DNA from 4 places in the Marinococcus sp. PL1-022 genome. Region 1 is predicted to be linked to each of the others. Evidence: predicted binding sites of a transcription regulator. Region 1 holds the regulator's gene; each other region holds the start of a gene.

Region 1 (7,439 bases):
GCCCGCTGCATCCCCCGTTTGATTTTAAAATTATGCAGCCGGCGCTGATGCTCTTCCACGATCGACAAAATCTCCATAATCATATGGTCGGTGTCCGCAATTTCGAGCTCCCCGTTATCCTTCACTGTATAGATGGAGGTGCCCCTTTTCTGCAGTTCATGGAGCACGGCGATTTTGGCATTTCCACGACCAAGCCTCGTGTCATCGGTAATCAGCAGTGTATCCGCGCTCGTGTCATCAAGGAGCTCAAACACACGGAGAAGCCCGTCCCGTTCCACGGAATAGCTGCTCTCCTGCTCCGTTACGGTCTGCTGCACCGTCCAGCCATTCGCTGCAGCAAGAGCCTCCAGCTCCTCCTGCTGCCTGGCAAGCGAGGACTGCTGTTCTTCTTTTTCCGTACTTACCCGGGCGTAAATGATGCAGGTTTTCATGTCTCAGTGATCCTTTCTGTTCGTGTTTTACTGTTCGGGAGCGTCAAATGTAACCGTTCGTTCCCACGGCTCTTCCTGATAGCCTATCCTGTCCTTTAAAACCGGATGCTCCTGCTCATAGACGATTTCTGCCGGACGGTCTGCTTCCGTGTCGTCCAGCGTTTCCGGCGTGATCGAAGCGTCCGCTGAATATACCAGAAATAAAAGTGCAAATGCAAACAAGGCCAGCATGGTCCAGTCCGTGAAAGTAAAAGCTTTGAGTTTATTCATGTGCATGTTCCCCCTGAATGAGAATGTATGTTCTTATATTCATCCAGTATACCAGAATACCTGTTCCCGTCAACAAAAATATTAGAACGGGTGTTTGCGTTTTTGTTCCCCTCATGCTATACTTTATTCAGAAAAATTCCTCAAAAGGAGGTGCGGAGATGAAGCTATCCAAGCGCCAGCAGCAAATTCTTGATTATATAAAAGAAGAAGTAAAAGAAAAAGGCTATCCGCCTTCGGTACGGGAGATCGGGGAAGCTGTCGGACTCGCTTCGAGTTCTACGGTTCACGGGCACCTCGCCCGCCTTGAAAATAAAAATTTAATCCGCCGCGACCCGACAAAGCCACGGGCGATTGAAGTGCTTGAGCTTGAGGACCAGGGCAGTGAGCCGATCCACGAAAGCAAAGCCGTATACGTGCCGGTCATTGGTAAAGTAACGGCCGGGGAACCTATTACTGCGGTGGAAAATGTCGAAGAATACATCCCTCTTCCAGAGCGCATGGTGACCGATGAAGAGCAGGTATACATGCTTACCATCCAGGGCGACAGCATGATTGAGGCCGGGATTTTTGACGGGGATCTTGTTGTTGTGCAAAAACAGCAGACCGCCGATAACGGCGATATCATTGTCGCTATGACCGATGAAATGGAAGCAACGGTTAAACGGTTTTATAAAGAAGAAAACTTTATCCGGCTGCAGCCTGAAAATGCCACCATGGATCCGATTATTTTAGAAAACTGTACGATACTCGGCAGAGTCACCGGCGTTTTCCGCACCATCTTTTAATCACACAAAACAGGCCGCCTGCAATTTTTAAAAAGCAGGCGGCCTGTTCTATATTATGCCCGTGCAGCAAGCGTCCGGTATTCCGTAACAATTTTGTCTTTTCGAATATCCCGATCAGTAATTACCACTACCGTGGCTGACGTAATGTGTTCCCGTTCAATAAATTCGAGCCCCCGGAGCCAGAGCCACTCATACACCGTTGTCATATCTACATCCAGTTCGTTTTTTTGAAGCGCCTCTGCCGTAATCTGCATCGACAGCAGCAATCGTTCACGTTCAAAAATGTGAAGCACCGGTCCATTAAAATGTTCAGACTCTCCCGGGCTGCCTTCATACGATCCGTGGTAAAAGTCAAGCAGGCGTGCCATCACTCTTCCCCCTTTAACGACTTCAGGACTGATCCATGCCCGAAGTTCGTTTTTCTATTGGTGAATTGTGATTCCTTTTCCCTGCACCTCTGCTGCTAAACCCGAATTTCTTCCACACCTCCTGAAAGGCTACTGGTCAAGCCATTCTTTAATCTGCTGCTTGTCGTTATCATCAAGATTGCCTTCCTCGATCCAGTAGCTCATCAGCTTCATCATGCCCTTCTTGGAGAGCCCCACCCGGCTGCTGTCGGACGGGTGGCTGCTGATGTCCGTTTTTCCGTATTGGTAAATGGATACATACGGCGCCTCCGCGTGGTTTAAATTGTGAAGATCCTTCTTTTCAAAATGCAGCATTAGTATGCCCCTTTCTGTTTTCCGTAATTTTTTTCACCTGTGCCCGCCACAAAAAAGAGCCTCCCGGGAAGGAAAGCTCCGCTTAGCGTTTACATGGATTTAGAATACGGTTTGTGACAGATCGAATGATCGATCGTTTCATCGGATTCACCGCTGTACACACAATCGCAGGTATCTAATACGTAAGTATGCTCTTTGGCGTGAATGACCTGACTTCCCTGATGAAATAACAGTTTTTCATCGGCCGGCTGAAAATCACTCATCGAATGAAGCACCACTTCATAGCCATCGGCGTATTCAATCACCTTGTAATGAATTTCATGACCGTCACTGCTATACGTCACCTGCGGCTGCGTTCTGCATTTGAATTCCACTAAAGCCACTGTCATCCACCCCCTCCACTTATTTATACCACAGTTTATGCTGTTCGAGAAGACACCCGCCCGTTTTTTTCAGAAAGAATTTCCCTTCGTACCCGGTGAAAGCCGTTTCTCTCAACGCCTGCTGCCCAAAAAGCAATCAGCCTGTTTCTTCTATATAAATAGAAACAAAAAGCACCCTCTCAGCTGGAGGGCGCTTCGAACTCTCTCAATAAATTGTCGTACGTTTTGTTTAATTCTCCGTCGGTCACGTCCTGAACGGTGATGACGAGACGCTTTCTTTCCGTCGGCTCTTCCTGCTCCAGATAGTCCATACCGATATTCCACAGCCATTCCGGCACGTTTTCTTCCTTTAAACTGGCTTCGGCTGCCATCGCCGAGGTGGTTACCTGGACGAGCAGCACCAGCTCTTCCTCCTGATACACTTCGACTGATTCTCCGGCAAAATGGATCGGACGTACGCGGTAGCCTTTCAGCCCCTCCTCGGAAAAACCCGGTTCCTGTGCCATAGTCATCCTCCTTTCATCCAATTACGACTGTTCCTGGAGCGCGCTGCTCCCTTCGAGCTCGATGCTTTCCTGATCCACCCGGGTAATATACACCTGACCGCCAAACTGAAATCCCTCCCGGGTGTAAAAATACAGATCCAGTGCAGGGGAAGCACTGTCGAACGCCTGATGGAAAAATTTCTCGTTTTCGCAGTCTGTAATGGTGACGGTCCAGCGCTCCAGCGGCCCGTCACCTGCCTGCAGCTTCCCTTCATTTACATGAATAATTTCATTTGTGGAGATTGTTTTAACGGATTCAAGTGCTAATGTCGGCATTGCGTCCTCCTGGGTGTCGTTATTTCTTTTGGCTTCATTCTTTAAAAAAAGGCGGCTTGTTTAAAACCGCCTGCTTGGTACATTAATTTCTATTCGTCCACCTGCCGCTTATATTCTTCATAAAGCTCGCGGCCTTCTTTTGTAATCGCGATGCCGCTGTAAACCGCCTGATCTTTCTCTCCGGAGGCATCGTCATACGTCACGTATCCGTGCTCCGCAAGCTCCTGAAAACGGTCCTGTTCGATTTCATCTGCCGGCGACCATTTGGCCCCGATTTCCCCGCGCTCGACTCTTCCGGCGAGCTGGGCCATCGCTTCTTTTCTCGGACTCATGGCTTTCTCTCCTTTCTCCATCGTGGAGCATCTTTTCACAGCTATAATCCCCGAATTCACGTGTATTAAACGTTCGGATGCCAGCTTCCCAGCATACAAAAACAGGCGCCAGCTTCAGCTGCCGCCCGTTCTTCAGTCCTGCTTTATATCTGCACGAGTTCATCGAGACCGTCGAGGTGGCAGTGCTTCTTCTCGCTGCCTTCAATGTTTTTGAATTGAACGAGTCCCTGATACTCTGCTTCTTCGGTTTTGATCCGGATGCTTATGCTGTTTCGGCTCGTAAACTCCCCGGAAAATTCCTGCTCCGCATTATAAATGACTATGGTCCAGGCACTTTCCCCAATCCGGTCCGGATCGGACGTTTCGAGATACAAGTACGCAGAATCAAACCGAAGCTCCGATTCGTCGAGTACAATTTCGTTAATTTCCTGGGTTTCCTGTTTCATTTTTGTCGCCCCTTCACTCTAATAGGTGCTGCACGTGCCGGCAGAATCACCGGCTTCTTTTTATCCTATTACACCCGGGAGACGATTTGAAACCTCGGAAAAGCAGCGGCCGGGCAGAAGGCCCGGGTCACTCCTTCCATTTGTGAATGACATAAAAAGCGACTGCCGGGGTCGGAAACTGCGTTAATCCCCAAAGGCCCCATTTCCATTTTGCTTTTCCCTGCTTTTCTGCTTCCCGGTAAAGCCACCAGGCCTGCAGAAGCAGCAGCGGCACCAGCAGCCAAGCGGTGTTTCTTTTCTTGTTCATCATCATCTTCCTCTCTGACAAAGACTGGGAGGTACTTTGTTCATTATACTACGCCAGCGCTTTTAAAAGTTTTCTATCTAATAAAAAAACCGGACTTTCTGGAAAAAGTCCGGTCCGCACCTGCGTAATATAAAATGTCCGCCTACTCCCGTGCACCATAAGCATGTCCGGTTTTTACATATTGTCCTTATCTTTCCAGTGCTCATTTAAGACCGGCAGATCACTTACTACCGAAATAATTCGTTCATTTTCCCGGAACTCCCGTATGCCCTTCAGCAGCTCCTCTTCGGTATTAAAAATATGTTTTTTTCTTGCCGGGAATTTTTCCTTGATGTCTTCTTCTGTCCCTACGAAAACTTCATTTCCTTCTTCATCGATCACGTAAGAAAATTGAGAGATAGCGCATGCTCCTTTCAACTTCTGTTCCGCTCAAAGCATAACACTCCTACGCCCTATTGTATAGGAACGAGCCGCAGCCTGCCGCAGTAAACATGCAGGCCCTGCTAAAATGATAAAACTCCTTTCCAACAGAAGTGATGCTATTGTATATAAAAATAAACATAAATCCATCAACAAAATGCATACACGACAACAGTTATCCGTAGCGCAAAAATGTATATGTAAAAATACAAAGGATACCCGACACCCCGGCGTATCCCCTGATTTATTTCCCCCTGGCTATTGCTAATACAAAATATAAGTGTTTCCATGGAGCGTCATCGTTTCCTGGTCAAATGGCATATAGATCCGGTCGTACTTCGGGGAAAACGAGCTGTCATCAAGAGCATGTATGTCAAATACAAATCCCTCATCGCTCTCCCACGTTAAACAGTGCAAAAGACTCCCCTCATCGCTTAACAGCACCTGCACATAACGGACGTGACGGTTGACATACACGACAGCCATCGCTTAGCCCCCTCTCTTTAATGATACTTCAATTCCAAGTAATAAAGTACTATTATTTTTCGAATTACGAAATTTATTTTCCGGTTCTTTTTAACCCGGTTTATATTTTTACCGCTGTATATCGTGTGTATCTTTTAAGAAACACTGCACAATTTAATTTTTTGTATATAATTAACTACAATTTTAAAATCCATAAAAACAGCCCGGAATGTTTCCGGACTGCATCTGTTGCTTTTATTCTTCAATATAGGGAAGAAGCGCCTGTTTAAATAATATTGATGCCTGTTCTTCATTAAATACAGTGCCCGTTTCCGTTTCCCATCGGCACGAGTTTAAGTCCTTCAGGTAAGCACTGCGCGGCCGGACGTCGCTGACGTTATAGGCAGAGTCGTTAATACGAATCTTAAAGTTCATTTCCAGAAAGCCTTTACGGGTGAAAATCTCACCGGATTCAATAATAAGCTCCGAAACGCCGTAAAAATATTTTACGTGCTTGTTGCTTTTTACCTTTTCTACTTTTAAATCTGACCGTCCGTTAATGGTCCCCATTAATTCATCAAACATGCCTGTCAGCTCCTCCGAGCAGGCACGTATGCTTTCCATCTGCTTTTCCTCTTCCACGGTGGACGCCTGTTTTTTATTCTGGCGGGCCGTGCTTGATAACTGATGAATCCAATTGTCCATGTAAGACCCCTCCCTTTATCGCAGGAATTTCATTTTGCTATTCACATCATCATCGAGCGGCGCGTAGGCCCCTTCGATGTAGTGCCACTTGATGAGGAATTTTGACCGGACGAACTTTTTCTCGCGCTGCGTCTGCAGCAGCTTTTCCCCGTCTTCATCTTCATCAAGCTCGGCTTCGATTTCATGTTCGATCCATATGCCCATCTCATCGATGGAATCAATTTTGACGATAATAAACTTTTCCATTGTCTTAGGCGCCAAAATCAACTGCAGTACTTTATCCTCCTTGGCTACATCCGCGAGAGCGATTCTAACATTTTTTCCTATGGAATCTCGAAATGACATGTTTACCTCCTGTAGAAACGTTTTATGCTGCTGGTTAGTATCCCGGGTCTTCACATTTCTTTAGATTGTCTCTTTCCGGCCGCTTTGGCCGGCATGCTCATTGAAAAAGCACCCCACGCGGGATGCTTTATTAGTACTTGCTAATTTTCCCCTGGCCTTTGATAATAATATTTCCTTCCGACTCTTCGTCGCCTGCTTTCGACGCCCTGCCTGTTCCTTCATACTCCGCCAGGCTGTTGTCCTTAATGCGGAACTCGTTGCCCTGATCCGAAAACAGCTCCATGCCTCCGGTGAAATTAATTAATTCCGCCTGCCAGGTATTATCGTCTTCAATCGTCAATATACCGCTTTCTATCGGGATTTCTCCCCGTTTATCACATGTTATAAATTGAAATTCCAGTTTTTCCATTCCCGGTGTCCTCCTCCGTGTGCTGTGCGGCAGAGAAGCGTTAGCCTGCCGTTCTTCCTATACCCGTCTTTCCCTGTTCCGGGCGGATTAAAAACCAGGATCCTCATTTTTTATAAAGGAAACTACAGTTTTTTAGCCCAGACGATCGTGTCATGGACAGCTTTCGCCTCATGCCGCAGCTCGTTGCTTTTTTTCATTCGGTCGATTCTCACAAGCACTGTGGCTGCATGCAGCTTTCCTTCAAACCGCTCTGACAGCTCGTCTGCCACCTTCAGTTCATGGGATTTTCCCCGGTCCTTCAGATAGTCGACAATCAGTTTGTCCAGCTGCTTTTTCTGCTTTTTATTCACGGCCTTTCCTCCTTTATCATACGTTTCATCACCGTTAATCCCTTTTACCCGCTTTTACTGCCGGGGTAATCCTTTTTCTGCCCAGCAGTTAACATAATCATATTATTTATTAAATGAAAAGCCCTCTTCAATAATACGCTGTTGGATTTCATTCCCGGCCATCTTCTGCTTTAAGCAGCCAAAGGGAAATTTTCACCCTCGAAAACAGGAAACTCCGCTTATAACCTAGAAGTAAACAGTTAACCCCA
Region 2 (7,439 bases), 960 kb from region 1:
TGCTTCCGGTGCCGGACCTTGATAACAGTAAATATGATCATGCCCACAAATACGAAGCGAAGGGCGCACACCGTAAGCTCTATCGTTTCAGTGATAATGATTACACCATGCTTGACCGGATCTGGAACGGACCGACACCGGTTGGGCCACCGGGCGAACTCGAGGTAGTCAGCGACATGCCGACGCCGGAGGGCGGAGAAATTCCGAACCTCGACCATATTCCGGAGGAATTCGCCCCGGGATTTGACGAGCAGCAGTTCCGGGAAATGGCGAAAAAATTGAACTACGAAGCAGGACTTTAAACATCGGAGTCCGAAGCATGAAAGCACCGCCGGCCGGCGGTGCTTTTGGTTTGAATAAACATACAGTCTTAGAAAGAAAGGAAGCAGCAGATGAAAATACCAGTAATTATGGATATGGACCCGGGACACGACGATGTCATCGCTTTATTTCTTGCAGCGGGGCATCCGGATATGGATATCCGGGCTGTAACGACCGTTTCAGGCAATGCAGATATAGGAAAAACAACAAGAAATGCTTTAGTGGCTGCTGATACCGCAGGCCTTAAGGGAGTACCGGTGGCGGAAGGAGCAGGAAGGCCCCTGGTCCGCAAGGCGGAGCACGCTCCTTCTATCCACGGTGAGTCCGGTCTGGATGGACCAGAGCTTCCGGCGCCGACACATAAGGTGGAGGAAAGACATGCAGTGGACGTAATGGAAGAGCTGCTGCTTCATTCAGAGGAAGAGATTACCGTTATTGCGACCGGCCCGCTCACCAATATTGCCATGCTATGCCGTAAAAATCCGAAGGCCGCTGGTCGTATTCGCCGCCTGTCGGTTATGGGAGGCGGCACGTTTGGCAACTGGACACCTGCGGCAGAGTTTAATATTTATGCAGATGCAGAAGCAGCAGAAATCGTTTTTTCAAGCGGCATCCCAATCACGATGTGCGGCCTCGATGTCACTCATCAGGCGTTATCATCCGAGGCTGTGGTGGAACGGATTAAAGAGATACCAACAATGGCGGCCCAGTTTACGTATGAACTGCTTGATCACTTCCAGCGTGCCTACCAGGAGCGTTTTCATCTCGCGCTCCCGCCGGTTCATGATCCGTGCGCGGTGGCAGTGTGCCTGGAGCCGTCCCTGTTTACATTTGAATCAGCCGAGGTAAAGGTGGAAACTGCGGGAAAGCATACGTACGGAGAAACGGTCATTGATGCTTCCGCTGCTGACGGGCCGGTGCAGGTCGCAGTGGAAGTCGATAATGATAAATTTTGGGATTTAATCGTACAATCGCTTAAAAATCTGCCATAATGGAAATAGAAAAGTAAGCGTTATAATTAAAGAGACAAGGGAGCAGGAGGGACGCATATGGGTTTTTCTGTAGAAATGAACTGGGAAATTATTACGAATAAACAGGCCGAGCGCCTCGATGAAAAAAATTTCCGGCTGATCAAAGATAATTATCAAATGTTTCCGCTTGATCACCCGCTTCCCATTCACACCTTCGCCGAAAAGGTGCCGTTTGGCAAGGCGGTTATACACCGGGTGGAATGGGAATCCCACCGCACCACAATTGAATATGAGCTTGTGTCCCTAACCTCGGTCAACTAAGCAGACAAATAGTGAACCCCCGACGCGTGCTGCGCCGGGGGTTCGGTTTATACATAATCCATATTGTCTGTATCACCGTGCATGCTTCGGATCTCATCCGGGTTGGCAACGACAGTAGGCTGGTAGTCAATTAAGATGGCTGAGCGCTCTCCGGGCCCGTCCTCCGGGCCTTTGCGTACGGAGCCGACGTAATGAGTGACCAGTGGATCATACACCCCGTAGGATTCAAGCGGGCGGGTCATGTAAAAGGAATCAGTAATTTTTTCCTTGTCAACCTCCTCCGGCATCTGCCCGCGAACCTCCGGAACAGAAATGACGTTCCGTGCGCCTTCGATATTGCGCCGGCGGATCAGGTGCGCAAATGTGAACGGCTCGCCGTCCTGATGCAGCGTATTTGGCGAAGAAAAAGCTTCGTCCTCACCGGATTCAACGTGCAGCTTCACAAAGTGGACTCCTGCATGAAATGGCATCAGCGCATCCTCGCGTGTCCAGAATGTCTGGCGGAAATTAAAGGCGATCAGCGCTTCAAGCAGCCGGTTGTGCCTGACGTTTTCGGGAATGGCAGGAAAGCGGCGGCTCGCGTCCGGGTATTCCGGGTTGAACGACCCCTGGAAATAATCGTAGTAGCTTTTACCGTTTTTAACCGTTTCCGGCAGCCATTCGATCCGGTGGGTGCCGGGAAAAATAACGGCACGGCCATACTGCCGGTAGCGGTTCAGATCCGGGGCATAGTCATCGGCCGGAAGGTCGTCAAAGGCGGCGGTGAGAGCAGCAAGATCGGCTTCGCTGTAGCTGTCATGCAGGATATCGGCTAAATCGTAATATTCGTATCCCTGCTGTTTTAAAGGCTTCATTTGTCTATTTCTCCTCCCGAATGGTGGTTTCTTCGAGTGGAAGCATCCTTCCATTGTTTTCACAAATGCTAGTGTATCACGCGCGGCCGAAGTTGAGTATATGAAAGCCGGGCTCCATCTTTCGTTTTTGTGACAGATTCATTATAATTAAAGAACAAATGTTCTTGAATTCAAAGAAATCAGCGAAGAGAGGAATTTCTTATGCCAGTTATCCTAGCGGAGAAGCCGTCCCAGGCAAAAGCCTACGCAGCCGCGTTTCAAATACAGGAAAAAAAAGATGGGTATATGCGGCTGAAGCCGTGCAGCCTGTTTCCGGACGGGGCGGTGCTTACCTGGGGGTTTGGCCATCTGCTCGAGCTCCGGGCCCCGGCCGATTACGAGTCCTCCTGGAAAAAATGGTCGCTCGATACCCTCCCGATGCTTCCCGCCCATTTCCGCTTCAAGCCTAACCCCAGGGCATTCAAGCAGCTGAAGATTGTCAAACAGATGCTGCAGGAAGCCGACAGCATTATTATTGCGACCGACTGCGACCGGGAAGGCGAGAACATTGCGCGCAGCGTTATCGACTATACGAAAACGTCCCATAAACCAACCCGGCGCCTTTGGATCAACAGCCTCGAAAAGGAGGAAGTGTATAAAGGGTTCGAGCAGCTCCGGGAAGGCGCAGACTATCTCCCTCTTTACGAGGAGGCACGGGCCCGCCAGTTTTCCGACTGGATTGTCGGCATGAATGCGAGCCGTCTGTATACGCTGCTGTTAAAGCAGAAGGGCATCAATGAAGTGTTCAGCGTCGGCAGGGTCCAGACGCCGACACTCAAGCTTATTTACGATCGGCAGAAGGAAATTGAAGCGTTTGTGCCCGAGCCTTACTGGGACCTTGAAGGAACCTTCCGGGCGGAAGCAGGAGAGTATAAAGGAAAGTATAAAAAGCGCTTCGGCTCAAAGGAAGAGGTGCTCCGGATCTGGAAGGAGCACGGACTGAAAAAGGATACCGAAGGCACGGTTAGGAGCGTAAAAAAAGAGGAGAAGCAGGAAAAGCCCCCGCTCCTTCATTCGCTCTCGAGTCTGCAGACGACGATGAACAAGAAGTATAAAATGAGTCCGTCGGCTGTGCTGAAAACGGTGCAGAGCCTGTATGACGAACCGTTAAAAGCTGTTTCCTATCCGAGAACGGACACCCGCCACATCACGTCAGGGGAATTTAACTACTTAAAAGGAAATCTCTCCCGGATGCAGGAGTGCATGAACACCTCCTTCGAGCCGGCGTCCACCACACCCTCAAAGCGGTTTGTAGACGGAAGCAAAGTCCAGGAGCACCATGCGATCATTCCGACTAAAAAAGTGCTGAGCCAGACTCAGCTTGAAAAGCTGAACCGGGCCCAGCAGCAGGTGTATAAAGAAGTCATGAACAGCGTGCTCGCGATGTTTCACCGAAACTACGTATACGAAGAAACGACGGTGGAAACGGACGTCCATGGGCTTATTTTTGAAAGCAAAGGCCGGGTGGACCGGCAGCTGGGCTGGAAGGAGCTCTTTCCGGCGCCCAGGAAGAAGAAAGACCAGGAGGACAACACTCTTCCTCCACTAGCCGAAAAAGAGCAGGTTAAGGCATACGTCCAGGCGGCTGAAAAGGAAACCCAGCCGCCCAAGCCTTACACCGAAGGACAGCTGATCAACATGATGAAGTCCTGCGGCAAATGGATCGAGGATGATGAAACGTCTAAAAAAGTATTGCAGGAGACGGAAGGCCTTGGGACTGAAGCGACGCGCAGCACCATTATTCAGACGCTGCAAAAGCAGGAATATATCCGGATTCAAAAGAACATTGTGGAAGTGACCGCCAAGGGCCGGGCACTTTGCGAAGTAGTGGAGGGAACGCTTTTGTCCAAGCCGCTGCTCACCGCGAAGTGGGAAGCCTTTTTGAAGCAGATCGGCAGCGGGGAAGCGAATAAGGAAGCCTTTTTAAAGCAGACGGAGGCTTTCACGAAAAAACTGGTGGAAGAAGCGCCGGCAGGCATAACGAATATGCAGACGAAGCCGGATCAGGTCGCCTCCTCCAAAAAACAGCCGCAGCGTGCAGAGCCAATTGCCCTCTGTCCCGTATGCCAAAAGGGACAGCTGATGGAGAGGAAGTCCTTTTACGGCTGCAGTGAATATGCGAATGGCTGCAAATTCACCGTCCCGAAAACGTTATTGAAGAAAAGAATTACCCAGGCGCAGGTTAAAAAGCTGTGTGAAAAAGGGGAAACTCAGGTGATTAAAGGATTTAAAGGCAAAAAGCCGTTTGACGCCAAATTAAAACGTAAAGAAAATGGCGTGGAATTTGTGTTTCCAGCTAAAGACAATGCCTCGTCGTAGACAATATCCGGAAATTTGATATACTGTGAGGCAGAATGTTTTCTAGGGTTCCGCGGCATTGCCGGTCTGGTCCAAGAGAAAACCCGCAGACGAATAGTTTGCGACACGGAGGGATAAAAACCCGGGAGATCTTCGCTGCGAAGACTTCCCGGGTTTTTTCGCGGTTAAAGCTGTAATGAATATTTCCGGGAAATAATTAAGAAAGCACCGGCAAGGAGGGATTGTAATGGGATGGATCAACGTCGCGGCAGCGGCAGCATTTGAAATTCTCTGGGTCGTGGGCTTGAAGCACGCCTCGGCCGGATGGGAATGGGCCGGAACGCTTGTGGCTATCGTACTGAGCTTTCTCTTTTTAATCCGGGCGGGCGAACACCTGCCGGTAGGAACATCATACTTGGCCTTTGTCGGTATTGGGACCATCGGAACGACGGTTCTTGATATGATCTTTTTCGGCCAGCCGTTCGAATGGATCAAGCTGGTCTTTATTTTCATGCTGATTGGAGGCATCGCCGGGCTTCATACAGCCTCCGGGCGTGCCAAAGCAAATGAAGGGAGCATTAGACAGTGATGACATGGCTGTATTTGATCGGTGCGGGTATTTTTGAGATGATTGGTGTTTCGATGATTAATGAATGGATCCAAAAGCGGGTCATTTGGCCGCTGCTTTTAATTGCTGCCGGGTTTGGAGCAAGCTTTTTTCTCCTTTCCCTTGCGATGCAGACGCTCCCGATGGGGACTGCCTACGCTGTCTGGACAGGAATAGGGGCAGCAGGCAGCGCACTGTTTGGCATGCTTTGGTACAAAGAGCCGGCAAACACAGGCCGGCTTATAAGTATTGCGGTGATCCTTGCTTCTGTGGTGGGCCTGAAGCTGATAGCGCCATAAAACGTTCAAAAACAAAAGCTTTTATGGCTTGAGCACAGGCTTTATTTTGATTATAGTTACACTCAGGTGAAGCATTTGGAGCTGAAAAGCAATGAAAAATGAAAGGAGGAAAACATATGGATCTTCAAAGTATTTTGTATGAGGCACATTCAGGTTCGTGGGCATTTTTGATTATATTCTTTTTGATCAGCTACCTGTTTCCGAAACAAAAAGTGACAATGATGATTGAGCGGCTTTTCGTGGTTATCATGGTTCTTTCTGGTGCGGGCATGGTGGCGCTGTATGGCTTCCCGCTCCTGTCCATTATAAAAGGGGTGCTGGCCCTGATATTTATCGGGGTAATGGAAATGATGTTTGTCCGCCGGCGGGCAGGCAGAAAACACGCCATGTTTTGGATTATATGGGTCATTTTATTCGCAATTATCCTTTCTATCGGCTACGATGTGATTGGGTAATACAGAGAGCATGCTGCAAAAACAGCATGCTTTTTTATATGCGTGCATTTTTGGGTATAGAAGAGATAGACTAGAGCTCCCTGAATGCAAGTATTTTTTAAACAACCATTACATGTATCATGCAAGTAATACATAAAGAAGCCATAGACAGCTGTGGCAGGGGAAAGGAGGAAACGGGCATTGTTTGAAGGAAACGCGAACGTAGATTCATTTATATTATTAGGAGCACTTCTGCTTATATTAGGTGTCGTCGTGACAAAATTTTCGACACGTCTCGGCGTACCTTCGCTTATTTTGTTTATAATTCTAGGTATGCTGATGGGAAATGATGGTTTTGGCATTATTGACTTTGAAAATGTCCAGCTTGCCCAGACTGTCGGGATTATAGCCCTGATTATTATTCTGTTTGAAGGGGGGACTCAGACAAGGTGGCGTGACATTAGGCCGGTGGTGGGGCCTTCCGTAACGCTCGCCACGTTTGGTGTCCTGTTTACAGCTGCTCTGATGGGGGTGGTGGCAAAGCAGCTGCTCGACCTGAGCTGGCTCGAAGCGATGCTTCTCGGAGCCACAGTCGGTTCGACAGACGCGGCAGCCGTCTTTGCTGCCCTGAAAGGACGGAGCATTGATAAAAAAATGGGGTCCACCCTCGAAGCGGAGTCGGGAAGCAACGATCCGATGGCCGTGTTTTTAACGCTCTTTTTTATTGAATTAATTTTGGCAGATTCGCCGAATGTCTGGCTGTTATCCGGTGCTTTTTTCTGGCAGATGGGCGCTGGTCTTGCGATGGGCGCCCTGTTTGGCTGGGCAGCCTCATGGACCATCAACCGTATCAACCTGGACTCAAGTGGACTTTATCCTCTGTTTGCGATCGCTTTCGCATTGCTGACCTACAGCGTGACCTCGAGCATGAGCGCAAGCGGGTTTTTGGCAGTATATGTAGCAGCCCTTATGATAGGAAACTCTGATTTGATCTACCGTCAGCCGATTTACCGGTTCAACGAAGGGATGGCATGGATGTCTCAGATAAGCATGTTTATCATCCTGGGGCTGCTCGCCTTCCCGAGAGATATATTGACATGGTCAAACATCACGATGGGGCTCATTTTATCAGCTGTGTTAATGTTTTTGGCCCGTCCGCTGGCTACGTTTTTGTCGACTTCCTTTTTTGGCTACAAGCCGAAGCAGAATATATTTCTATCCTGGGCGGGACTGCGCGGGGCGGTGCCGATCATTTTGGCTACATACCCGATCGTAGCCGGTGTGGAGTCGGGCAG
Region 3 (7,439 bases), 1.4 Mb from region 1:
CAGATACTCCTTCACATATGCCCGGAACTTATCATTGTCGATGATTTTCAGCTGGTATCCCTTTCCTTTAATAGCTTCAATTTCTGCCCCGTGCGACTGAAGCGTTGTCTGAAGTCCTTTGATGTCCTCCCGGATGGTCCGGCTCGACACCTGGCGCAAGGACGCCAGATAGCTTCCGGTCACCGGGACGCCGCTCGCAACTAATTCTCTTAAAATGCTGTTGCTCCGTGTAGTCATATCTCTTCCCCCCTTAAAGGTGAACACGTATGTAAGCGCTGTAGAAAAAATGCATAGTCTACAGTGCGTAATTAGGGATACTATAAAAGTAGCACAAAAGAAGCAGGAAAGAAGTGCAAATCATTTCCGCTTCCTAACGGAAGAACATTCTCTATCTATGAAAGCGCTATTTTATTATATTGAATATATCAACCGCACATCATTTTATTTTAATTGGAGGAATATCAATGAATATTTTATTAGCATGCTCCGCCGGAATGTCGACAAGTCTTCTTGTTTCAAAAATGAAAGAAGCAGCCGATGAACAGGGTGTCCAGGCGGAAATATGGGCAGCAGCCCAGGATAAAGCACCGGAAGAAATCAAAAAGGCTGATGTACTTTTGATCGGCCCGCAGATGCGCTTTATGAAGAAAAAATTTGGCAAGGTAGCCGACGAGCAGGGAATTCCGCTTGATATTATTGATTCCGTTGCTTACGGACGTGTAGACGGAAAAGCGGTACTTGATCACGCCATGAAGCTGTTAAACGAGCAAAAATAGGGGGGAGACACATGAATCGATTTATGGAGGTATTGGAAAATATTCTAATGCCGATTGCAGAAAAACTAAATAACAACCGTCATCTGACGGCTTTGCGCGACGGGTTTTTGATTGCCCTGCCGTTAATCATTTTTGGTTCCATCTTTGTTGTTATCGCCAATTTTCCTTTTCTGGACCAGCTGATTGGCGAAGACGCCTATGCAGCCTATCAGGCAGCGCTTGGTCCGGCTTCAGCATCAACGCTCAGTATTATGGGGCTTTTTGTTATCGTCGGTATAGGGTATAAATTAACTGCCTCGTACGGCGTGGAAGCACTCTACGGCGGGATGGTCGCCCTGGCGGGTTTCATCATTTTAACCCCGCAGACCTTCGAGGACGTGGAAGGAGTTATTCCAACGGCCACTCTCGGGGCCGAGGGCATGTTCGTCGGTATACTGACCGCGTTTCTCGCGGCCGAGCTGTACCGCTACTTCGTACAGAAAAACCTGACAATTAAAATGCCGGCCGGGGTTCCGGACGCGGTCTCGAGATCCTTCAGTGCGCTGATCCCTATCGCCCTGACCTTATCGGTATTTCTCGCTATCCGTATTTTGTTCAGCCTTACCCCGTTTGAATCTGCCCAGAACTTTATTTATACCGTTTTACAGGAGCCATTAACAGCGCTTGGCAGCGGGCTTCCGGCTACGATCATAGCTGTTCTTATGATTCAGATATTCTGGTTTTTCGGCCTGCACGGGCAGATTCTGGTTAACTCCGTGTTCGACCCGATCTGGTACGCGCTGAACGACCAGAACTTTCAGGCGTTCCAGGCAGGAGAAGCGCTTCCGAATGTTGTCACCAAACAATTTATTGATACATTTATTGTAGGGATGGGCGGCTCCGGTATGACGCTTGCGATTGTGCTCTGGCTGTTCATGCTCGCACGCAGCAAACAGGCGAAGCAGCTCGGCAAGGTTGGCGGTCCCCCGGGATTCTTTAACGTCAACGAACCGATTATTTTCGGCCTGCCGATCATCATGAATCCATTGGTATTGATTCCGTGGCTGGTGGCTCCGGTCGTGATTGCAGTCATAACGTATGTAACGATGTCGATCGGTCTGGTGCCAAAGCCGGCAGGAATCATCGTTCCGTGGACCACCCCGATTTTCTTAAGCGGATTTCTGGCTACCGGGAACGCCTGGCAGGGAGCTGTCCTGCAGCTGTTTAACCTGGCCGTGGTGTTTATCATCTGGTTCCCGTTCCTGCGGATTCTGGACCGTCAGTATGTCCGGAATGAAGTAGAAGGAGAAAAAGAAACGACAAATGCAGACAACAAGCAAAAAAGCGGTTAAATCAGAATAGGAGTGGAGAATATGGAAGCGTTAACAGAAACCGCGTTTCAGATTATATTATACGCTGGTAACGGCAAGGCAAACGCCATGGAAGCGATCCAGGAAGCGAAGGCCGGAAATTTCGACCGCGCCGAAGAGCTGATCAAGGAAGCAGGAGAAGAGCTCGGGAAAGCACATTCCTACCAGACCAACCTGCTCACGAAAGAAGCAAGCGGCGAGGATTTTTCCGTTAATGTCATGCTTATTCATTCGCAGGATCATTTGATGACCTCTATGACGGTCAGAGACCTGGCTGAAGAGATCGTGGAAGTGTACCGCACCCGGTAAGCATAAAGAGGGACCCGGCCGAAAGAAAAAAACAGGCCGGGGCCCTGCTTGTTGTAAAACATATACAGGCACAACCATTTTAGGAGGTACCATCTATGGCAGAGAAGTTCACGTTTCCAAAAGGATTCTGGTGGGGGGCGGCCACATCCGCCACTCAGATTGAAGGCGCCGCGAATGAAGGCGGCAAAGGGAAAAATATTTGGGATCAATGGTTTGAAGAAGAGCCGAATCGTTTTTTTAACGGAGTCGGTCCTGGCACCACATCCGATTTTTATCACCAGTACAAAGAAGACATTGCCCGGATGAAGGACATTAATTTTAATTCCTTTCGCTTGTCGATCTCCTGGTCCCGGCTGATCCCGGACGGCTCTGGGGAAGTGAACCAGGAAGCTGTTGATTTTTATAACAATGTTATCAACGAAATGATTGAACAGGGCGTGGAGCCATTTGTCTGTTTATATCATTTCGATATGCCGATGGCGATGCAGGAGATTGGCGGCTGGGAGAACAGGGAGACAGCGGAATGCTTTGGCCGTTATGCCGGCATCTGCTTTGATCTGTTCGGCGACCGGGTGAAAAAATGGTTTACGCACAACGAACCGATTGTTCCGGTGGAGGGCGGCTACATGTACGACTTTCATTATCCTAACGTCGTCGACATGAAGCGGGCGGCCCAGGTGGGCTATCATACCCTCCTGTCCCACGTGTTCGCGGTGAAAGCCTTTCGTGAAAAGGACCGGGCCGGCGGGGAAATTGGCATTATTTTGAACCTGACCCCTTCTTATCCAAGAAGCAGCCATCCGGCAGATCTGAAGGCTTCCCGGATTGCTGATTTATTTTTTAACCGGAGCTTTCTCGATCCAACGGTGCTCGGGGAGTATCCTCAAGAGCTGATTGACCTGCTCGGGGAGCACGGCATGCTTCCGGACACAGAAGGCGGGGATAAAGAGCTGATCAAAGAAGGAAAAGTCGACCTGCTGGGTGTGAACTACTATCAGCCGCGCCGGGTCAAAGCGAAGGAAAACCTTCCGAATCCAAGCGCTCCAATACTGCCCGAGTGGTTTTTCGATCATTACGAAATGCCCGGCCGGAAGATGAATCCGTACCGCGGATGGGAAATTTATCCGAAGGGTGTCTACGACATTATGATCAATCTCCGGGATAACTACGGCAATATCCCGTCGTTCATTTCTGAAAACGGCATGGGGGTTCAGGACGAAGCCAGATTTATGGAAGACGGCATGATTCAGGATGATTACCGCATTGAGTTCATTCAGGACCATCTCGAATGGCTGCACCGGGCCATCGAAGAAGGCGCGAACGCCAAAGGATACCATCTCTGGTCATTTATCGATAACTGGTCCTGGGCGAACGCCTACAAAAATCGCTACGGCTATTTTTCCGTCAATATCGATACGCAGGAACGCACGCCGAAAAAGAGTGCGTACTGGATCACTGATGTTAGCAAAAATAACGGATTTGAAAAATAGCATTGCGGGCCGTCTGTCTATCTGCAGACGGCCTGGTCTGTATAAATACACGCAGAAAAAGGAGTGAGACGATGAAGAAAGGCATTAAGATTGTAACGATCGGCGGGGGCTCGAGCTATACGCCGGAGCTCGTGGAGGGCTTTATTAAAAGACATCACGAACTGCCGGTGAAGGAGCTGTGGCTCGTAGATATTCCGGAAGGAAAAGAAAAGCTGGAGATCGTGGGAAAGCTCGCCCAGCGTATGGCAGCCGAAGCAGGTGTCGATATGACCGTGCATCTTTCCTACAGCCGGGAGGAAGCACTGCCGGGAGCGGATTTTGTCACCACTCAGTTTCGGGTTGGTATGCTTGAAGCGCGGGCGAAGGACGAGCGGATTCCGCTCTCCTACGGCGTGATCGGTCAGGAGACGAATGGACCGGGCGGGCTGTTTAAAGGACTGCGGACCATTCCGGTTATTATTGACATTGTGCATGACATCGAGCGGCTGTGTCCGGACGCGTGGCTTGTAAACTTTACAAACCCGGCCGGCATGGTGACAGAAGCGGTGCTGCGCTATACGAATCATGAACGCATTGTCGGTCTCTGCAACGTGCCGGTGGGAATGCAGATGGGTGTGGCCGAAGCGCTTGGAGTAGAGGGCAGCCGTGTCCGTATTGATTTTGCCGGACTGAACCATATGGTGTACGGGCTGAACATTTATCTCGACGGTGAAGATGTAAAACAGCAGGCGCTTGAAGCGGTGGCAGATCCGGCGAATGCCTCCACGATGAAAAATATCGCAGCGCTCGGATGGGAGCCGGATTTCATACGGGCTCTGAAGGTGCTTCCCTGCCCGTATCACCGGTATTACTATAAAACAGAAGAAATGCTGGCCGAGGAACAGGCGGCAGCCCAGGAAACCGGCACCCGTGCGGAGGTCGTACAGGGGGTGGAGGAGGAGCTTTTTGCCCTCTACGGCGATGAAACACTCCGGTCGAAGCCGGAGCAGCTGGAGCAGCGCGGCGGGGCTTATTACAGCGAAGCGGCCTGCAGCCTGATCAACTCGATATACAATGACACCCGGGACATCCAGCCGGTTAATACGAGAAACCGCGGTGCCATTGCAGGGATCCCGGCGGAGTCGGCGGTGGAAATCAGCTCCGTTATCACAAAGGACGGTCCGAGGCCCGTGGCTGTCGGAGAGCTTCCGGTGGCAGTCCAGGGACTCGTGCAGCAGATCAAGTCGTTTGAACGGGTAACTGCTGAAGCAGCGGTGACGGGAAACTACGGGACGGCTCTTCTGGCGATGACTATTAATCCTCTCGTTCCGTCTGACACAAAAGCAAAACAGATGCTCGATGACATGCTCGAAGCCCATCGGGAGCATCTGCCGCAGTTTTTCCAGACAGAAAAGGCTTAAAACAAAGAAGGTCTCCTAAATCAGGAGGCCTTTTTGTTAGAAAAATTTTGCCAAATTTTAAAATAAACCACAAAAAGAACAAATGTTCGTGTATACTAAAGCGAAAGGGGGCGTTACGGATGAAAGAAAACAAATTAACCCCGGGGTCGAATATGCGATGGGAATCCAGCCGGATGATTCTGCCGGAGCACCGGGAAATGTGGCTGCGTCACCAAAAAGAGGACCGGATGAAATTCAGGCCCCTCTGGGACGAGCAGCAGCTTGAGGAGTTTTCCCACCGCCTTCACGAAGCTGCGGCGGCTGGAGTGGAAGTAACGCTTCATGTGTTTGATCCTTATGCAGAAATAAAGATGACCGGAAAAATTCTGCATCTGGACGAGCTGAACAAAACAATTAAAATAGAAGCAGGCGGGGACGTCCGGCATATCGGTGTGCAGGACATTATGGACCTGGAGACGTAAAAGCATGTTTTTAAAATATACCTGAGGGAAAGAAAGGCAAGAAAAGAACCCAAAAGGGAGCGAATGAAATGAAGGACAAAAAATTCAGCAGAATTTCCTTAACGTCTTCCCTGGGAGGTGTCGGGCTGATTGCTGTATCTATCATTGTGTCTGCCGTATTTTCTCTTCCCGACAGCAGTCCCTTTGTGCCATTATTTGGGTCGCTGCTGACGATCGGCATTCTGCTGCTTGCGCTCAGTGCATTCATGAGCATGATTGCTTTTTCGCGCAGTGAGCCGGGATGGATGAAGCTGAGCGGTTGGATTATTATGGCGGTGCTTCTGCTCTGGTTTATGGTCAGCCCGGCACTTACCGGTGTAGTGTAAATCTTCAAAAAACGCTGGTTGCGCGCAATACTGGTTCATGGTGTAATGTAGAAAACGATGCAGAGGACGGATGTTTAATGAGTACACCAGATTTTCGGGCCCGCTCGCCGTGGGCATCATTAACAGATGTAGACAAAGTACACGTTTCCCCAGTTTCGCCGGGATCGATTCAGACCTCTTTGACGGTGCCTGGAAGCAAAAGCTTTACGAATCGGGCCCTGATTATGGCAGCACTGGCGGAAGGCACCTCCACCCTTTCAGGCATTTTAAAAAGCGATGACTCGTACTGGTGCCTTGGCGCTCTGCGTGCGCTCGGCGTGAAGTCCGAAGTGGAGGGCGATACGGTGACGATCCACGGATGCGGGGGCCGGTGGCCGGAGGAGGACGCAGAGCTTTACATAGGAGCAGCCGGTACTACGGCCCGTTTCCTTCCGGGGCCGCTTGCAGCAGCCGGTAGCGGAGTTTACAGGGTGGAAGCGAGCAAACGAATGAGTGAACGTCCGGTGGAGCCGTTAATGGAAGCCCTGGAAACGCTCGGAGCCGATGTTCATTACATAGATAAAAAAGGGTTTTATCCGCTTGAAGTTCATGCGGGCGGGCTCCCCGGTAAAGAAGTGACCATTTCCGGCAAATTATCGAGCCAGTTTATCAGCGGCCTGCTGCTGACGGGTGCCTATACAGAGGAAGGCCTGCGTATCCGGATTCCGGATTACATCGTGCAGCACGCCTATGTACACATTACGCTCGATTTAATGAATCAGTTCGGGGTGCCGGTTACGTACAACGAGGATTTAACTGACATGCAGGTGCCGGCAAAGAGCTTTCAGGGCCGTAGCATGGCGCTTGAAGCAGATGCGTCGACAGCCAGTTATTTTATGGCACTGGCGGCACTCACGGCCGGAACGGTCCGTATTAATAATTTAACAATGGACACCAATCAGCCGGATATAGGAATGGTGAATGTGTTCGAAAAAATGGGCTGCCGCGTGGAAAAGGGTGACACCTACATTGAAGTCACAGGTCCGGAACAGCTTTCGGGCGGATTTGAGCTCAGCATGAAGGAAATGTCCGATCAGACGCTGACCGTTGCTGCTTTGGCTCCGTTTGCCGATGCCCCGATTACGGTCCGGGAAGTGGAGCATATTCGTCATCACGAATCAGACCGCATTCACGCAGCGTGCACAGAGCTTCAGAAAATGGGCATCCGGGTGGATGAATACTCGGACGGTCTGAAAATATACCCGGGGACGCCGGTTGGCGTGTCACTTCATTCCTACGATGATCACCGG
Region 4 (7,439 bases), 320 kb from region 1:
ATTGGTGCCTTTTCCGTTTGGCACCTGGCCGGTGGGAGACGCTGAGCTGCCAGTGCATCATTTCATCGGGGCGGTCATCTTTGCGATCGCGGCCGTCTCCGACTGGCTCGATGGCTATATTGCAAGAAAGTACAGCCTGGTGACCACGTTTGGCAAGTTTCTGGATCCGCTCGCAGACAAGCTGCTCGTCACGGCGGCGCTGCTTGTGCTGATTGACATTTCCATGCTTGCGTCCTGGATGGCAATTATTATTTTAAGCCGCGAATTTGCGGTCACCGGTATCCGGCTGGTCGCTGCCGGGGAAGGGAACGTTATCGCGGCAAGCGGACTCGGGAAATGGAAAACCACATTCCAAATGGTTGCTATCGTGGTGCTCTTGCTTCATCACTTTCCATTTTCCTACGCCGGCTTTCCGGCAGGTGACGTGCTCATGTGGATCGCTGTTATTTTAACGATCATATCCGGCGTCGATTATTTCTGGAAAAACCGCGCCGTGATTATGAAGACGATGTAAGCTGTATCGGAGGAACGTGTAATGAATGCAGAAATTATTGCAGTAGGAACAGAGCTTCTGTTGGGCCAGATTGCCAACACGAACGGCCAGTATTTATCGAAGGAATTAGCTTCCCTCGGGGTGAATGTCTTCCGTCATACCGTGGTGGGGGATAATGAAGCGCGGATGCACGAAGCTGTCGGGGAAGCCTCCGAGCGGGCGGATATCGTTATCCTGACCGGCGGCCTCGGACCGACGCAGGACGATATTACCAAGGACGTGGTGGCTGATTTTACCGGCCGCAGACTGCTCGTGCACGAAGCGTCAGCGCAGAAAATCAGGGACTACTACGGCCGGACGGGCCGTGCGATGCCGGCGTCCAATATGCGCCAGGCGCACTACGCTGAGAGCAGCACGGTGTTTGTTAACCAGAACGGCATGGCCTGCGGGATGGCCGTTGAAGAAAACGGCACGCATTACGTTTTAATTCCGGGGCCGCCCCGGGAAATGAAATCCATGTACAAGTATGACGTCGAGCCATACGTGGCGGCGCTTGCCGGAAGCGGCAGGCTCGTTTCGTCCCGGGTGCTCCGTTTTTACGGCATCGGGGAATCCTCGCTTGAAGAGGAGCTGCAGGATTTGATTGAAGCCCAGACGAATCCGACCATCGCCCCTCTGGCAGGCGATGGCGAAGTCACGCTCCGGCTGACGGCAGCTGCCGCAACTGAGGATGAAGCGGTGCAGATGATTGCCGGCGTCGAGGATCAGGTGCTCGGCCGAGTCGGGGAGCATTTTTACGGCTACGATGATGATTCGGTCTTTAATCATACGGTGAATGTGCTGAAAGAGCGCTCGCAGACGATCGCTTCGGCAGAAAGCCTGACCGGCGGCTGGTTCGCAAAATCCATCGTGGACATCCCGGGCGCATCAAGCGTATTTCAGGGGTCGGTCACGACGTATTCCAAAGCAGCCAAAGAGCACATTCTCGGCATTGACCGGCCGCTGCTTGACGAGGAGGGCGCTGTGAGCGCAGCCTGCGCAGAAGCGATGGCCGAAAAGGTAAAAGAGAAATTCAGCACCGACGTCGGTATTTCCTTTACCGGTGTCGCCGGGCCGGACCGCGATGAGGGTAAAGAGCCCGGACTCGTCTGGATCGGAGTTTCCGGACCGCACGGAACGATCTCAAAACAAATTCACATCGCCGGCACCAGGGATCGTGTCCGCTTTATGGCTTTATATGAAGGGTGCCGATTGTTATGGAAAGAAAAGGTGGTAGAAAATGACAACATTCAATGATTTTCAAATGAAGGACGAATTAAAGCAGGCTGTACGGGAGATGGGCTTTGAAGAGCCGTCCCCGGTACAGGAAAAAGCGATTCCAGACGCCCTCGAGCAGAAGGATCTGATCGGACAGGCACAGACCGGTACCGGCAAAACGGCAGCGTTTGGCATTCCGATTTTAAATAAAGTAACCGAGGAGCCGCACGTGCAGTCGATTATCATTACTCCGACCCGCGAGCTTGCCATTCAGGTTTCCTCGGAAATCCAGAAGCTCTCCAAGCATTTAAACATCCGTTCGCTGCCGATTTACGGCGGCCAGTCGATTGGCCATCAGATTAAAGCACTCAAGCAGGGCGTACAGATTGTCATCGGTACGCCGGGCCGGGTGCAGGATCATCTCCGCCGCAAAACTCTGCACCTCGACAAGGTAAATACCGTGGTGCTTGACGAAGCGGACGAAATGCTTGACATGGGCTTTGTGGAGGACATTGAAGCAATTTTAAAGCAGGTGAACGTCGACCGGCAGACGCTGTTGTTCTCGGCGACGATGCCGCCGGCAATCCGCAAGCTGTCGAAAAAATACATGGTGGATCCGGTCACAGTATCGATCAACAAAAGTGAAGTGACGGCGCCAAATATCGAGCAGTCCTACTTTAAGGTGCTCGAGCGCAACAAGCAGGATTCGCTCTGCCGGATTCTGGACGCGCGCGATCCGGACCTTGGCATTATTTTCTGCCGGACGAAAAAAGGTGTGGCAGATCTGACCGAAATTCTGCAGGCCCGCGGCTACCTCGCAGACGGGCTGCACGGGGACCTGACCCAGCAGCACCGCGACGCCGTTATGAACAAATTCCGCACCGGTGCGATCGAATTTCTCGTCGCCACAGACGTGGCTGCGCGCGGTATTGACGTGCAGAACGTCACACACGTGATCAACTACGACATTCCGCAGGATCCGGAAAGCTACGTGCACCGCATCGGCCGCACAGGCAGAGCCGGACGCAAGGGCGAAGCACTGACGCTTGTCACGCCTCGCGAAATGAAGCATCTGCGTTCGATCGAGTCCGAAATCAAAATGTACATTCCGTCGCACCGGGTGCCGACCATCGAAGAAGTGGTGGAAAAGCAGCAGGAGGCGTGGAAACGTCAGATTGCCTCGCAGATGGAGGAGGAGTCGGAGCTCAGCCTCTTTAATGAAATTACGGACGAGCTTCTCAACGAGTATGATCCGAAGGATGTGGTCCGCTCGCTGATGAAGCTGAACTTTGCCGCCACGGTGAGCGAATCCGACGAAAGCAGCGGCTTCGGTGAAACCGGCGGCGCCCGCGGCATGACAAGATTCTTTATCAATGTCGGCCGCAATGTGAACATGACGCCGAAAATACTGATCGAGGAAATTTCGAACGCTGTCGGCATTCCCGGCAAGTCGATCGGCAAGATTGATATTTTTGATAAATTTACCTTTGTGGAAGTACCGCAGGACAGCGCGCCGTTTGTGTACGAAGCCCTCCGGCACGCTCGCATCAACGGCACGCGCGTGAACCTCGAGCCGGCGAAGCCCCGCCCGGCCCGTCCGAACCGGAACACGCAGCGCCAGTCTCAGTAATCCGTTCGCTCTTCAGCGGCAGCCGCCGCTGAAGAGTTTTTTTACCGTCAGCCTGTCAGCGGCAGGAGGTTTCGGGGGTATGGAAAAAACACGAATAAATGTTCGCATATCTGTTGGCAAATCGAACAAAAAAAGATATAATGTAGAAAGCAGGAAAACAGCGGGAACGCTTCCTGAATAACAGCAGGCATGTATGGATACGCTCTTCGTGGGGAAGAGAGTATCTGTTTAATAGTATATATCCTTGAAGGAGAGATAAGATGAACGAAAGAAAAGCCGCATTGGATCAAGCACTGAGCCGCATCGAAAAACAGTTTGGCAAAGGATCGATCATGAAGCTAGGCGACCAGACTGACCGCCGCATTTCCACCATTTCCACCGGCGCCCTGGCCGTAGATATTGCCCTTGGGGTCGGCGGCTATCCGCGCGGACGTGTTGTGGAAATTTACGGTCCGGAATCCTCCGGTAAAACGACTGTGGCCCTGCACGCCATTGCCGCGGCCCAGCGCGACGGGGGCACGGCAGCCTTTATCGACGCGGAGCACGCTCTTGATCCAAGCTATGCCCGGGCGCTTGGCGTCAACATTGATGACCTGATTCTTTCCCAGCCGGACACGGGCGAACAGGCGCTTGAAATCGCCGAAGCACTTGTACGAAGCGGCGCGATCGATATTCTTGTCATTGACTCCGTGGCAGCCCTCGTGCCGAAGGCGGAGATTGAAGGCGAAATGGGCGACAGCCACGTCGGCCTGCAGGCACGCCTGATGTCCCAGGCCCTGCGGAAGCTGTCCGGGGCGATCAGCAAATCGAACTCGATCGCCATGTTCATCAACCAGATCCGTGAGAAGGTCGGCGTCATGTTTGGCAGCCCGGAAACGACTCCCGGCGGCCGTGCGCTGAAATTCTACTCCTCGGTGCGTCTTGAAGTGCGCCGGGCGGAAACGCTCAAACAGGGCAACGAAATGGTCGGTAACAAAACGAGAATCAAAGTAGTGAAAAACAAAGTAGCACCGCCGTTCCGTCAGGCGGAAGTGGATATCATGTACGGGGAAGGCATTTCGCGCGAGGGCTCCATTCTTGATATCGGTGCCGAGCTCGACATCGTGCTTAAAAGCGGCGCATGGTACTCCTACGAAGGCGAACGTCTTGGACAGGGACGGGAAAACTCGAAGCAGTTCCTGAAGGAAAATGAAGCAACGGCCGCGGCGATTGAACGGAAAATTCGCGACCACTACAAGCTCGACGACATCCAGTCCGAACCGGAAGAGCCAGAGGAAGAGCCGGAAGCTCCGGCAGAATCCGGGCTGCTTGCCGAAGAGGAAGAAACAGCAGATACGAATCGTTAAAGCATTGCCGAGGCGCCGGAATTCCGGCGCCTTTTTTCGTGCAGAAATAGGTCTGGGGAAAGCAGCAGGGCACGGAACGCCTGCCGGGCGGGCAGAGAACGCCGGGGCCCGGGAGAAAAGAAAACGGTGTCAATCCCCATAAAAACAGGGATTCCTGCCGGTGAGCTTTCTTGACAGCGCCCGGCGGTAAAGATACAATAAAGAAGTGGAACGTTTGTTTTGTTCCGCACTTCGATGAGCGTATTAATTCGCAAGCAGAACAATGCGGACACGAAAAAGAATCATCAATGCAACTTTCGCAACAACCGAAAGTGAACAATCAGATAGCAAGAGGAGGTGACATGTATGAACACTGCAATCATCTCCATTTTGCTTGTTATCGGTGCATTGATAGTTGGTTTGATTGGATATTTTGTCCGAAAAGCGATTGCCGAAGCGAAATTCAAAAGCGCCGAGCACGAAGCCGGCCAGATTGTGAAAGAAGCTGAGCGGCAGGCAGAGACAATCTTAAAAGAATCGCGGTTGGAAGCTAAAGACGAAGCACATCAAATTCGGGCAGAAGCAGAGAGTACTCTGAATGAACGAAGAAATGAAGTTCAAAAACAAGAAAACCGCTTGATGCAGAAGGAAGAGAGCCTTGACCGTAAAAGTGAGACGTTGGACAAAAAGGAAGAATCCTTGGAGCGCAGAGAGGAGTCTCTCTACGAAAAACAACAACAGGTTGAGGAAAATAACAGCAAAGTGGAGGAGATTCTCGCCAGACAACAGGAGGAACTTGAACGTGTTTCCGGCATGTCGCGGGAGGATGCAAGAGAGCTGATCCGCCGCGAAACCGAACAGGAAATGGAACACGAAACGGCGCTTCTGATCAAGGAACGCACAGAAGAGGCCAAACAAGAAGCCAACAAAAAAGCGAAGAATATTTTATCCCTGGCCCTGCAGCGCTGCGCTGCCGACCATGTCGCCGAAACGACGGTGTCTGTGGTGAACCTGCCAAACGATGAAATGAAAGGGCGGATCATCGGCCGTGAAGGACGCAACATTCGGGCGCTTGAAACGTTAACCGGTATTGATCTTATCATCGATGATACCCCGGAAGCCGTCATTCTCTCCGGCTTCGATCCGATCCGCCGCGAGGTGGCGCGCATTGCGCTTGAACGCCTCGTGCAGGACGGCCGCATTCATCCGGCACGTATCGAGGAAATGGTCGAAAAAGCACGCCGGGAAGTGGATGAGTTCATCCGCGAATACGGCGAAGAAGCAACGTTTGAAATGGGCATCCACGGGCTGCATCCGGATCTCATGAAGATTCTCGGACGCCTTCACTTCCGGACAAGCTACGGCCAAAACGTGCTGAAGCACTCGATGGAAGTGGCGCATTTGACCGCGCTGATGGCTGCCGAACTCGGGGAAGACGAACAGTTGGCCCGCCGCGCCGGACTGCTTCATGACCTCGGGAAGGCCATCGACCATGAAGTCGAAGGAAGCCACGTGGAAATCGGCGTCGAGCTTGGCAGGAAATACAAAGAGCACGAGGTCGTCGTCAACAGTATTGCTTCCCACCACGGGGATACCGAAGCAACCTCCGTGATTGCTTCCCTCGTCGCTGCCGCAGACGCGCTGTCCGCGGCACGGCCGGGAGCACGCAGGGAAACGCTTGAAACGTACATCCGCCGCCTGGAACGGCTCGAAGAAATTTCGGAATCCTTCAAAGGGGTCGAAAAAACCTTCGCCATTCAGGCCGGACGCGAGGTGCGGATTATGGTGAAGCCGGATGTGGTGGACGATCAGCTGGCACCGCAGCTGGCAAGGGACATCACAAAACGGATTGAAAGTGAATTGGATTATCCGGGCCATATCCGTGTAACGGTGATACGGGAGACCCGGGCAGTAGATTATGCGAAATAAAGCGGTGAACGCCACCGCTTTATTTTTTTATGCGCCCACACGCGAAGAAAGGAAGTCACAGACATGAAATTTTTATTTATCGGCGACATCGTCGGATCCCCGGGACGGAACATGGTGGAGGAGTACCTGCCGCGCCTGAAGCGCAGGTACCAGCCGACGGTCACGATCATGAACGGCGAAAACGCCGCCCACGGTAAAGGCATCACCGAAAAGATTTACAAGCAGCTGCTCCAGGCAGGAGCTCAGGTGATTACGATGGGCAACCATACGTGGGATAACAAAAATATTTTCGAATTCATTGACGAGGCCAAAATGATGATCCGGCCGGCCAACTATCCGGCGGGCGTGCCCGGGGAAGGGATCAAATACCTGCGCATCAACGACCAGGAGGTGGCAGTCATTAACCTGATCGGGCGGACGTTTATGGGCAATCCGAACGACGATCCGTTCCAGAAGGCCGATGAGCTTGTCACGGAGGCCTCGGCACGTACGAACTTTATTTTCGTGGACTTTCACGCGGAAACGACAAGCGAAAAACAGGCGATGGGCTGGTTTTTAAGCGGCCGGGTGAGCGCCGTTGTCGGTACCCACACCCACGTGCAGACCGCCGACGACCGGATCCTCGACGGTGGGACCGCCTTTTTATGCGACGCGGGCATGACCGGCCCGAGCGACGGTATTCTCGGCATGGAGCGCGAAGCGATCATACGAAAGTTTCAGACGAATCTGCCCACCAAGTTTGAAGTGGCCGAGGGGCGGGAACAGTTAAATGGAGTCGTTGTGAAAGCGGATCCGAAAACCGGAA

The links. Region 1 encodes LexA, which represses DNA repair genes until DNA is damaged. Its sites were predicted from a motif close to CGAACATATGTTCG; they were not measured.
Region 2: a site for LexA is predicted at 2,619-2,632, ahead of SIC45_RS12710 (2OG-Fe dioxygenase family protein). Genes of this name have one in related genera too.
Region 3: a site for LexA is predicted at 5,400-5,413, ahead of SIC45_RS14710 (YolD-like family protein). Genes of this name have one in related genera too.
Region 4: a site for LexA is predicted at 3,472-3,485, ahead of recA (recombinase RecA). Genes of this name have one in related genera too.

Annotation. Positions count from the first base shown of each region.
Region 1 covers NZ_JAWXCX010000001.1:1,496,352-1,503,790, reverse strand. The annotation lists gene SIC45_RS07705 (recombinase family protein) at 1-431, opposite strand, end outside; gene SIC45_RS07700 (hypothetical protein) at 459-701, opposite strand; gene lexA (transcriptional repressor LexA) at 860-1,486, shown strand; gene SIC45_RS07690 (hypothetical protein) at 1,540-1,854, opposite strand; gene SIC45_RS07685 (hypothetical protein) at 1,984-2,208, opposite strand; gene SIC45_RS07680 (hypothetical protein) at 2,298-2,597, opposite strand; gene SIC45_RS07675 (hypothetical protein) at 2,771-3,097, opposite strand; gene SIC45_RS07670 (hypothetical protein) at 3,119-3,412, opposite strand; gene SIC45_RS07665 (hypothetical protein) at 3,502-3,744, opposite strand; gene SIC45_RS07660 (hypothetical protein) at 3,888-4,190, opposite strand; gene SIC45_RS07655 (hypothetical protein) at 4,318-4,497, opposite strand; gene SIC45_RS07650 (hypothetical protein) at 4,672-4,914, opposite strand; gene SIC45_RS07645 (hypothetical protein) at 5,182-5,403, opposite strand; gene SIC45_RS07640 (hypothetical protein) at 5,638-6,087, opposite strand; gene SIC45_RS07635 (hypothetical protein) at 6,103-6,432, opposite strand; gene SIC45_RS07630 (hypothetical protein) at 6,563-6,841, opposite strand; gene SIC45_RS07625 (hypothetical protein) at 6,964-7,191, opposite strand.
Region 2 covers NZ_JAWXCX010000001.1:2,460,793-2,468,231, reverse strand. The annotation lists gene SIC45_RS12725 (manganese catalase family protein) at 1-302, shown strand, start outside; gene SIC45_RS12720 (nucleoside hydrolase) at 393-1,313, shown strand; gene SIC45_RS12715 (DUF2584 family protein) at 1,371-1,613, shown strand; gene SIC45_RS12710 (2OG-Fe dioxygenase family protein) at 1,661-2,467, opposite strand; gene SIC45_RS12705 (DNA topoisomerase 3) at 2,669-4,825, shown strand; guanidine-I (ykkC/yxkD leader) riboswitch at 4,857-4,955, shown strand; gene SIC45_RS12700 (multidrug efflux SMR transporter) at 5,052-5,393, shown strand; gene SIC45_RS12695 (DMT family transporter) at 5,393-5,710, shown strand; gene SIC45_RS12690 (DUF1516 family protein) at 5,827-6,165, shown strand; gene SIC45_RS12685 (potassium/proton antiporter) at 6,346-7,439, shown strand, end outside.
Region 3 covers NZ_JAWXCX010000001.1:2,879,918-2,887,356, reverse strand. The annotation lists gene SIC45_RS14740 (BglG family transcription antiterminator) at 1-237, opposite strand, end outside; gene SIC45_RS14735 (PTS sugar transporter subunit IIB) at 465-776, shown strand; gene celB (PTS cellobiose transporter subunit IIC) at 788-2,107, shown strand; gene SIC45_RS14725 (PTS lactose/cellobiose transporter subunit IIA) at 2,129-2,434, shown strand; gene SIC45_RS14720 (glycoside hydrolase family 1 protein) at 2,530-3,924, shown strand; gene SIC45_RS14715 (6-phospho-beta-glucosidase) at 3,996-5,324, shown strand; gene SIC45_RS14710 (YolD-like family protein) at 5,444-5,785, shown strand; gene SIC45_RS14705 (hypothetical protein) at 5,854-6,150, shown strand; gene aroA (3-phosphoshikimate 1-carboxyvinyltransferase) at 6,228-7,439, shown strand, end outside.
Region 4 covers NZ_JAWXCX010000001.1:1,180,957-1,188,395, forward strand. The annotation lists gene pgsA (CDP-diacylglycerol--glycerol-3-phosphate 3-phosphatidyltransferase) at 1-514, shown strand, start outside; gene SIC45_RS05995 (competence/damage-inducible protein A) at 536-1,789, shown strand; gene SIC45_RS06000 (DEAD/DEAH box helicase) at 1,773-3,380, shown strand; gene recA (recombinase RecA) at 3,641-4,726, shown strand; gene rny (ribonuclease Y) at 5,072-6,634, shown strand; gene SIC45_RS06015 (TIGR00282 family metallophosphoesterase) at 6,698-7,439, shown strand, end outside.